2 regions of the Cobetia amphilecti genome follow, and region 2 is predicted to be linked to the other one. Evidence: predicted binding sites of a transcription regulator. Region 2 holds the regulator's gene; the other holds the start of a gene.
The links. Region 2 encodes PhoB, which activates phosphate uptake and scavenging genes when phosphate is short. Its sites were predicted from a motif close to TGTCATANNNNTGTCANA; they were not measured.
Positions count from the first base shown of each region.

Region 1: a site for PhoB is predicted at 2,427-2,444, ahead of R1T44_RS17035 (PhoX family protein). Genes of this name have one in related genera too.

Region 1 is NZ_CP136695.1:4,035,067-4,039,943, forward strand. It holds gene R1T44_RS17035 (PhoX family protein) at 195-2,336, opposite strand; gene R1T44_RS17040 (3-deoxy-7-phosphoheptulonate synthase) at 2,592-3,752, opposite strand; gene R1T44_RS17045 (sigma-70 family RNA polymerase sigma factor) at 4,471-4,877, shown strand, end outside.
Region 2 is NZ_CP136695.1:272,898-277,774, reverse strand. It holds gene phoU (phosphate signaling complex protein PhoU) at 1-85, shown strand, start outside; gene cysZ (sulfate transporter CysZ) at 282-1,010, shown strand; gene phoR (phosphate regulon sensor histidine kinase PhoR) at 1,197-2,519, opposite strand; gene phoB (phosphate regulon transcriptional regulator PhoB) at 2,527-3,216, opposite strand; gene ubiA (4-hydroxybenzoate octaprenyltransferase) at 3,440-4,330, opposite strand; gene R1T44_RS01220 (chorismate--pyruvate lyase family protein) at 4,398-4,877, opposite strand, start outside.

The DNA.
Region 1 (4,877 bases), 370 kb from region 2:
AGGTCAGGACAGAACAAAGTTCATGAACTCTCGGCCCTCACGCTTGCGTGGGGGCCGTTGTCGTTGGCCCTCCCCACCCGCTTGATCGACCAAGCACCCTCAAGCGAAGCGGGGCCAGATTCAGGCGCATGAAAAAGCCCCCGTATCATCGATACGGGGGCTTTGCGTTCACACCTGACGCGCGGCGGCTTACATCAGACGCCGACCTGGCCGCCATCTTCGCGCTGGATGACCACGGTCGCGGCGCGGGCACGCACACTGCCGTCAGTTTCGGCGGTGGCGTCATCGCTCTGCGGCCAGTTGGCCGGGTGCTGGATGTTGATGAACATCGCGGTCTTGTCCGGGGTGGTGAAGATCCCGGTGACTTCACAACCGTTCGGGCCCACCGCGAAGCGCTTGAGCTGCGCCTGGTTGTCGGCACCGATTACGGCCGCGTCTCCCTCGGCCTGCTCGAGACCTGCCGGCACGACCGCCAGCAGCTGGTCATTGGTGACCTCGGTGATGCCTTCGTAGCCATTGTCCGTCTGGATCCACAGGATGCTGTCCTGACCTTCGCGGCCGTCGAAGTAGAGGCCATCGGGACTGGCGAACTCGTTCATCTCGGTCAGGCCGGACAGGTTGTCGGCATCGCTGGCCGCTGCGCCGAACACGAAGATCTCCCAATCGAAGGCCTTGTGATCGCCCGCTTCACGCCAGCGGATGATCTGCCCCGCCTCGTTGTTGCCACGCGGATTGGCCGCGTTGGTCGGCGCGGTCTTGTAACCGACACCCGGCTCCTCGATGGCGGTGCCATCGTTGGTGAAGGCGGCGTCAGTGCCTTCCTCGGTGCGCTTGGAGTTGTTGGTCAGCGTCATGTAGACCTCACCGGACACCGGGTCCACCGCGCCCCACTCCGGACGGTCCATCGGGGTCGCGCCCATCAGGTCAGCCGCATCGGTGGTGTGGATGATGATGCCAGCCAGGTCATCGGCCGCCAGCCCCAGTGCCTCGGCCAGGGTGCGGCCATCCTTGGTCACGGCGTCCGGGGTCAGCTTGAGCCACGTGCCGGTGCCATCGGCGGAGAACTGGGCGACATACAGCGTGCCCTTGTCCAGGTACTTGTCGCCGATCGCCAGGCGGTCCTTGAAGTCACCGGCGCCACGGGCATCAGCGGCGTCCCACTTGGCGTCTGACACGAACTTGTAGATGTACTCGTTGCGCGAATCGTGACCGGAGTAGAAGACCACCGGCTCACCCTCGACCAGCTTGCCCGGCCAGCAACCTTCGTGACGGAAGCGGCCCAGCGCGGTGCGCTTGATGGCCTGCTCGCCGGTGTAGGGGTCGATCTCGACGATATAGCCGAAGGTCCGCGGTTCGTTGCGGTAATCCTTGTCGGCGCTGTCTGCCGTCGGCGTGTTGTCGAAACGCGCGAATTCGCCATCGACTTCACTGGCATCCCCGGCGGCGGTTTCCCAGCCATAGCGGCCACGCTCGGTCTCGATGCCGATGCGGTTGTCATCGAGCTGACGATCGCTGCGCTTGACGAAGTAGCCCGGCCAGTTCTCTTCGCAGGTCAGGTAGGTGCCCCACGGGGTGTAGCCGTTGGCGCAGTTGTTGTTGGTACCACGGGTGCGCATGCCGTCCGGCGAGAAGGCCGTCTTGACGTAATCGCTGCCCGCTACCGGGCCGCTCAGCTTCATTTCGCTGGCGCTGGTGTAGCGGCGGTTGTAGCGCGAATCGCCCACCACTTCCCACTTGCCATTGCTGGCCTTCTTGACCTCGACGATGGTCACGCCGTGGGCATTGATCTCGGTGCGCACTTCATCGGCCGGACGCTTGCCGGAATCCGCATTGGTCGCACCGCCCTTGGGCGCCCACAGAGCATCCTGATCGATGTATTCGTTGTTCATGACCAGCAGGAAGTTGCTGGAGGCCGTGTCGTCGCTCAAGGCGAAATTGTGCATGCCATCGTGATGCATGCCGACGGTGTTGAGCTGGATCTCCGGCGTCATCGCCAGGTCCTTGCTCCACTTGGGTGCCTTGGCATTGAGCGGCGTGCCCCATGGCGCCAGCACCTGTGCGGTATACCCCTTGGGAACCACGACTGCATCCGTGCGTGAACCCTTGATCGATTCGAAGGCCAGTGCCAGAGCCGTCTTCTCGCCCGCAGCATTGCTGGCGGCGTTGGCCGTGGTGCTCAGCCCCGCAAGACCGAAACCACCCAGCATGCTGGCAGCCGCCATGCCCAGGCCACCCTGCAGGACACGACGACGCGAGATGTGTCGTTCGATGACGGATGAGAACGTCTCGTTGCTGCTGGGATTAAGCAGGCGATGGTCTTCGATTTCCTTGCTCATGTCGCTTCCCCGTAGTCAGGTTTCGGGTTGTTCTGTTCAGGCATGCCCCTTGAGGGCATGCCGAAGGCAACAAGAGTGATACGCGAGCCCGATGACAATTCCGTGACGAACGGGCAACAAAGGCAAGAGACGACAGCGCCCAACGGCCTTTCGACCGTTGGGCGCTGGGGACTTCAGGACAAGCCGACAAATTCAGCAAACATCAGGCAAGCGCGACGTCATCCTCCCACCGAGACGCGAGTCTGGCGTTTGATCTCAGGCCTCGCGCAGACGCTCGGCGGCCAGGCTCAGCAGGTGCTCGGTGGTTTCCCAGCCAAGGCATGCATCGGTGACGGACACGCCATGACGCAGCTGGGAGAGCTTCTCCGCTGCCGGCAAGGCCTGCTTGCCTTCATTGAGGTGACTCTCGAGCATCACGCCGATCAAGGCATCATCCCCCGCCAGGCGCTGAGAGAGCACATCCAGCATCACTTCGCTCTGGCGGCGGTGGTCCTTGCGGGAATTGGCGTGGCTGCAATCGACCATCAGACGCGGCGTCAGGCCAGCGCCTTCCAGCTCACGCCGGCAGGCGGCCACCGAGGCGGCGTCATGGTTGGGCTGGCCATGGCCGCCGCGCAGCACCACATGGGTATGCGGGTTGCCCGCGGTCTCGATCAGCGCCGGACGTCCGCTGTCATCCATGCCGAAGTGGCGATGCCCATGCGCCGCCGCCCCGATGGCCTGCACGGCGACCTCGACGCCTCCGTCAGTGCCGTTCTTGAAGCCCACCGCACAGCCGAGGCCGGAGGCCATCTCGCGATGGATCTGCGACTCGGTGGTACGGGCGCCGATGGCCGCCCAGCCGAGCAGGTCTTCCAGGTAGGCGGCGGTCAGCGGCTGCAGCAGCTCCGTCGCCACCGGAAGGCCCAGCTGGTTGATCTCGCGCATCAGCTCGCGTGCCTGACGCAGGCCGGTGGCCATGTCATCGCTGCCATCCAGATGCGGATCATAGGCCAGCCCCTTCCAGCCCACCGTGGTGCGCGGCTTCTCGACATAGACACGCATCACCAGCTTGAGGCGATCACGCACCTGCGGCTCGATCACCGCCAGGCGCTGGGCGTACTCGCGCGCGGCCTTGAGATCATGGATGGAGCACGGCCCCACCACCACCAGCAGGCGATCATCGTCGCCGGCGAGAATGGCGTTGATCTCATCGCGATGCTGGCGAATCTGGCCGGCCAGGTCGGCGTCCACCGGCAGCTGCTCGCGCAATTCGCTGGCGCTGGGCAGGGCTTCACGACTGATGCGTCCGGGTGTGGTCGGTGTCTGGGCGGCATCAGAGCGGGTCACGGTGGCGTTCTCGGCAGTCAAGGGGTCAGCAGTGGCGTCGGCAGTGTGCGGGTTGGCGGTCAACACGCGTTCAAGGCTGGCGTTCATGGTCTTCTCTCCTGTGATGAAGCATCGGCTCCATCACGCAATATTCATTCTGACAGACAGGGACTTCGCGAATCGTCACCCCGGTGTTGCTCGCCCTGCCCCGCGGTGACAGCGGAAAGAGGCAGGACGCCGCTAAATCGCCAGCGCCAATAACCATGCACGACCCGAGCGGAGGCAAGAGAAAAGCGGGTAGTCAGGATAGTGGTGCGCATGGTCATTCCTCTCGTCATTCATGCTGCAATCATTGTCGGCACGTTAGGGTGACATGCCTCTCGTCATGGATTTCGCAAGGCCCGAAACGCAAGAACCCCCGGCCGTAGCTGCGACCGGGGGTTCTTCAAGGTGGTGGCAGCCCGTACGAGACAGGCGCGCCGTAACCTCAGGCGCGCCCCTGTGTAAACCAATACCAATAGCCGGCCGCACACGCCGCCTGGCCCGAAGGGCAGGCAGCGACAGTGAACGGGCGGTGGCTGGTGGTCTGATTCATGGGTCGGGCCGGTATCCAGTGGTGACGATGAAAAAGGTGATAGGCCTATCCTTGCACTCCAGATCGTCCTGCGCAAGCGTGAACCGGCAACAAACCGTTGCCCGCACGCATAAAGAAGGGCTATCAGCCTGAAGTGGCATCAGTATAATCTTTGGTTGTCGAGCAACATGATCGGCAACACGCATTCGTCCAGCGGTGCCTGACACCGCGCCCACAGCTTGGAATGCATGCATGCAGGATTCCCGAAATGATGCACTGATTGAGTATCTGTCGGGATGCGCCCGGCAGGATGCCAAGGCACTGGATCAGCTCTATCGAGCGACCAGTGCGCATCTATACGCTCAGTTGCTGCGTATCTTGAGACATGAGGCATCCGCGCAGGATTGTCTTCAGCAGGTCTACATCCGGGTATGGGCCGCCGCCGCCCAGTATGACGCCGGCCGCGCCCGCCCGATGACCTGGCTCGGCACCATGACCCGCAACATCGCCATCGACTGGATACGTCGACAGCGACCCAGCGAGCATGACAGCGATGAATTGATCGCCGCCATGCCGGGGCGGAGTGATATCGAGGCAGATGTCGACCTGGCCCAGCACAGTGGTGAACTCCACCAGTGCCTGGCCGAGCTGAATGACGA
Region 2 (4,877 bases):
GTACGTCATCTTCCTGGTCAAGGGCGTGGACGTGCGTCACACCGATACCCATGACCTGAAGCCGCAGGACCTGGACAAGAAGTGAGCTGACGCGCTTCCCTGCCCCTGTGTCGCCTCTTTCGCCCCGCTCCTGCTTACCGGCAGGTCGCGGGGCGATTGCGTCGTGGGAGCGCGAGCGATGTCAGGCGGCCGACAGCTGCGCCGCGCAGGCGGGAGTGCTAGGGTGTGGCTCCGGTCAGCCCGCTGGCTGACCGGTTCTTTTGAGATGACGAGGACGTCGCATGATTGATGCCGTATCGGCGCTGGTCCGCGGGACCCGCATGGTCTATACCCCCGGGCTGCGCCGCTTCGTATTCGTACCGCTGGCGATCAACCTGGTGCTCTACAGCATCACGCTGTGGGTATTGTTCAACCAGTTCGGTGGCTGGATCGATTACTGGATGCTCAAGGTACCGGCGTGGCTGGAGTGGCTCAGCTGGTTGATCTGGCCGGTGCTGGTAGTGAGTCTGTTGCTGGTGGTGTTCTTCACCTTCAGCCTGGTGACCAACCTGATCGCCGCGCCCTTCTACGGCATTCTGGCCGAGAAGGTCGAGCATCGTCTGGATGGCACCCTGATCGATGATGACCGCGGCCTGATGAAGATCGGCGTCGACTCGCTGGGGCGTGAAATGGCCAAGCTGGGCTACTTCATCCCGCGCATGATCGCGCTGTTCATCATCGGCTTCATCCCGGGCCTGAACCTGCTCTCGCCGCTGTTGTGGGGGCTGTTCTCGGCCTGGAGCATGTCGATCCAGTACCTCGACTACCCGATGGACAACCATCAGGTCAGCTTCGGTGACATGAAGCAGCGCCTCAAGGCGCGCTGGTGGCCCTCACTGACCTTCGGCGCCGCGGTGTTCGTCATGACGCTGGTGCCGCTGGCCAATCTGCTGTTCATCCCGGGCGCCGTCGCCGGGGCGGTACTGATGTGGCAGAGCCACTACCGTCAGTTGCCGGCGCCGCGTCGTTGAGACAGCCTGTCGCAGAGCTGGCTTGTCGCTGAACTGGCTCGTCGCTAAGTTGGCTCGTCGCTGAAATAGCCGCAGCGTCGTCTGATTGACCAAACGAAACGCCCCGCAGTCGCCTCCTTTCGAGGTGGCTGCGGGGCGTTCTGCGTTGGGCTGGCGTCCGGGTCAGATCATCACGGAATCAGCACATCACTGGGCTAGCGCACTGCTGGCCTGGGGAGCGCTCGCCTGACAGGCTCGCTCGTCGGGGAAGTGACAGCGGAAGCGCGCACCCTCGCCGGGGTGGCTGTCGATCTCCAGATGGCCCTGATGGCGAATCAGCACATGCTTGACGATGGCAAGCCCGAGGCCGGTGCCTCCCGTGGCGGTGCTGCGGCCCTTGTCGATGCGGTAGAAGCGCTCGGTCAGGCGCGGCAGGTGGACCGGGTCGATGCCGTCCCCGTCATCTTCCACCTCGACCAGCAGGCCCTGGTCATCCGCCTTCCAGCGCAGGGTGATATGACAGTCTTCGGGGGTGTAGCGCACCGCATTGAAGACCAGATTCGAGATCGCGCTGCGCAGTTCCTGCTCCTCACCGCGCAGAGACAGGCTGGCATCGGCCTCGATGGAGAAGGTGTGGCGCCCCTGGGACAGGCCTTCGGCGTCGTCGCGGATATGGCCGAGCAGGGCGCTCATGTCGATGCAGCGACCATTGTCGGACAGCTCGTCGGTTTCCAGGCGTGACAGGGTCAGCAGGTCCTCGACCAGGTGCTGCATGCGGTCGGTCTGGCTCTGCATCTGGCCCAGTCCACGCTGCCAGCGCGGTGGCAGGTCATCGGCGTAATCGGAGTAGGTCTCGAGATAGCCTGCCAGCACCGTCAGCGGCGTGCGCAGCTCATGGGAGACATTGGCCACGAAGTCGCGGCGCATCTCTTCAAGACGATAGAGGCGGGTGACGTCACGCAGCATGACCAGACGCTCGTTGTCACCGAACAGGGTGATGGAGATCTGCAGCGTCAGGTTGTCAGACAGCGGCGACTGGAGCGTCAGCGGCTCGCGGTAGGCCAGCCGATTGAAGTAGTCGATGAAGACGGGGTCACGCAGATAGTTGGTGATGTGCTGGCCGCGGTCGTGGCTGGCCTTGAGACCGACCAGCTGCTCGGCAGCGCTGTTCCACCATTCCATGTCACCGTGGTTGTCCAGCATCACCAGGCCGTCGCGCATGGCCTCGGAGGATTCCTGGATACGGTTGAGGATGCTGCGCAGTCGCTCCTGAGCCTGACGCTGGCCCTTCTGGTAGCGGTAGAGACGATCGAGCAGGTCTCCCCAGACGCCATCGCCGGGCGGCGGCTCTTCATGGGGATTGGTGATCAGCCAGGTGTAGAGGCTCTTCAAGTGCTTGAGATGGACGAACAGATACAGCGAAAGACCCAGCGCCAGGCCCCAGCCCAGATGACCCAGCAGGCCACCGATCAGGCCGAAGCCACCGGCAAGGTAGCCGAGGCGCCATAGCTCGTTGGTCCAATAGCGCATGAATCCCTCAGGCCTGAGCGCTGAAGCGGTAACCGGTGCCGCGGACGGTCTGGATCAGATGCTGATGGCCTGTGCCCAGCGCCTTGCGCAGGCGACGGATGTGCACGTCCACGGTGCGCTCCTCGACATAGACGTTGCCGCCCCATACCTGATCGAGCAGCTGGCTGCGAGTGTAGGCACGCTCCTGATGCGTCATGAAGAACTGCAGCAGGCGATATTCGGTCGGGCCGACATCCAGCGAGTTGCCGTGGGCGGTGACGCGGTGGCTGGCCGGGTCGAGCATCAGGCCTTCGACTTCCACCGCCTCCTCGACTCCCTTGGGAGTGGTGCGACGCAGCACGGCCTTGAGACGGGCGACCAGCTCGCGCGGCGAGAAGGGCTTGGTGATGTAGTCGTCGGCACCGGCTTCCAGACCTTGAATCTTGTTGTCTTCCTCGCCCTTGGCGGTCAACAGGATGATCGGCAGCTCCGAGGTGGTCTCGTCACGCTTGAGGCGCCGCGCGAGCTCCAGGCCACTGGTGCCCGGCATCATCCAGTCCAGCAACAGCAGATCGGGCTTTTCATCGACGACGATGGCGTGGGCGTCCTGGGCATTGTCTGCCTCCAGCACGCGGTAATCCGCCATTTCGAGGGCAACGGCGATCATCTCGCGAATCGAGGATTCATCGTCGACAATCAGTACGGTCTTGGAGCTCATCGCTAGATCCCATGCAGCAGTCGGCGCACGCGCCAGAATGACAAGTCGATGACGATTACAACCCGCTTATATGACAACGAGATGACAACTGCCAGCATGGCAGCTTGCACGCAAGCCTGCCAGCCGCCTTGGAGGCGCGGCAGGCAGGCATGAACCGTGGGCTGGGGAGCAACAGAGGGCAGGGGTCGCTTTAGATTAAATAATACTAATGTTTATGCAGGAGTCAGCTCATCGGCCAGGTCGCCAGGGCGATACCGGCGAAGATCAGCAGACCCGTCCAATGATTGTTGAGGAATGCCTGGAAGCAGGGCGCACGCTCACGCTCACGGATCAGACGTTGCTGCCAGACGAAGGTGACGGCGGCAGCAGCCAGCCCCAGCCAGTAGAAGATGCCCAGCGCCAGCTGCAGGCCGATGCCGATCAACACCGCCAGCATGCCCAGCTGCAACAGGCCGATCATCAGCTTGTCGGCACGCCCGAACAGCACGGCGGTGGACTTGATGCCCACCTTGAGGTCGTCGTTGCGATCGACCATCGCGTAGGCGGTGTCGTAGGCCACCGTCCACATCAGGTTGGCCGCGAACAGCCACCAGCCGTAGGTCGGTACCTCCTCCAGCGTCGCGGCGAAGGCCATCGGAATCGCCCAGCCGAAGGCGGCGCCCAGCACCACCTGGGGCAGATGATGGAAGCGCTTCATGAACGGATAGCTGGCCGCCAGCAGCACGGCGACGATCGACAGCAGCACCGTGGTCAGGTTGGTGAAGCACACCAGCACGAAGGCGGCCGCGACCAGCCCCCCGAACAGCGTCAGCGCCTCGCGCTCCGAAATGCGGCCCGAGGTCAGCGGCCGGTCACGCGTGCGCTCGACATGCTTGTCCCAATGGCGGTCGGCGTAGTCGTTGATGACGCAGCCGGCGGCGCGCATCAGATAGACCCCGGCGATGAAGATCAGCAGGGTCGTGCGCTCGGGAATGCCATCTGCCGCCAGCCACAGTGCCCACAGGGTCGGCCACATCAGCAGCCAGGTGCCGATGGGGCGGTCCAGCCGTGTCAGGGCGAGGTAGTCGGCCAGTCTGGAAGGACGCGAAGCGGCGGAAGTGGATGACGCGGTCATCGGGGCTCCTGGGCGGGTGGTAGTGGGCAAGGGAAGAGAGGGATACGAGGCCAGTCGGGCGCAAGGCTCAGGCCAGCTGCAGCGCGTGCTGGAAGGCCGGTGTGAAGCCCTCCTGCACCAGCACCTTGAAGCGACCATGCGAGAACATCGAGCGGCGCATCCACAGGCTGGTGGTGCGGGCCAGCGGCCTGGGGCTCGAAAGCACCAGCGGGGCGCGGCTGACATCGATGGCGCTGCGGGTCAGGTCGGGCTGGCGAAACAGCCAATGGCCCAGCGAGCGCTCGCCCAGCGTCGAGAGGCGATGACCGTGGGCCAGGTCCAGCGCCGCCAGCGAGCGTGCGATCACCCATGGTGTATCGCCATGACAGAGTGCCACTTCGCGTCGCCAGACATGCCGGCGTGGGCCGATGCCCAGCAGGCGTGCCTCATCCAGCCGCGCGGGGCCGGTGTCCTGCAGCAGCAGGCGCACGCGCAGGCCCTGAATGGGCTGGCCATCGCGTTCATCCTGCTGCTGCATGGCGCTGGCAAGACGCTGGGTCAGCGAGTC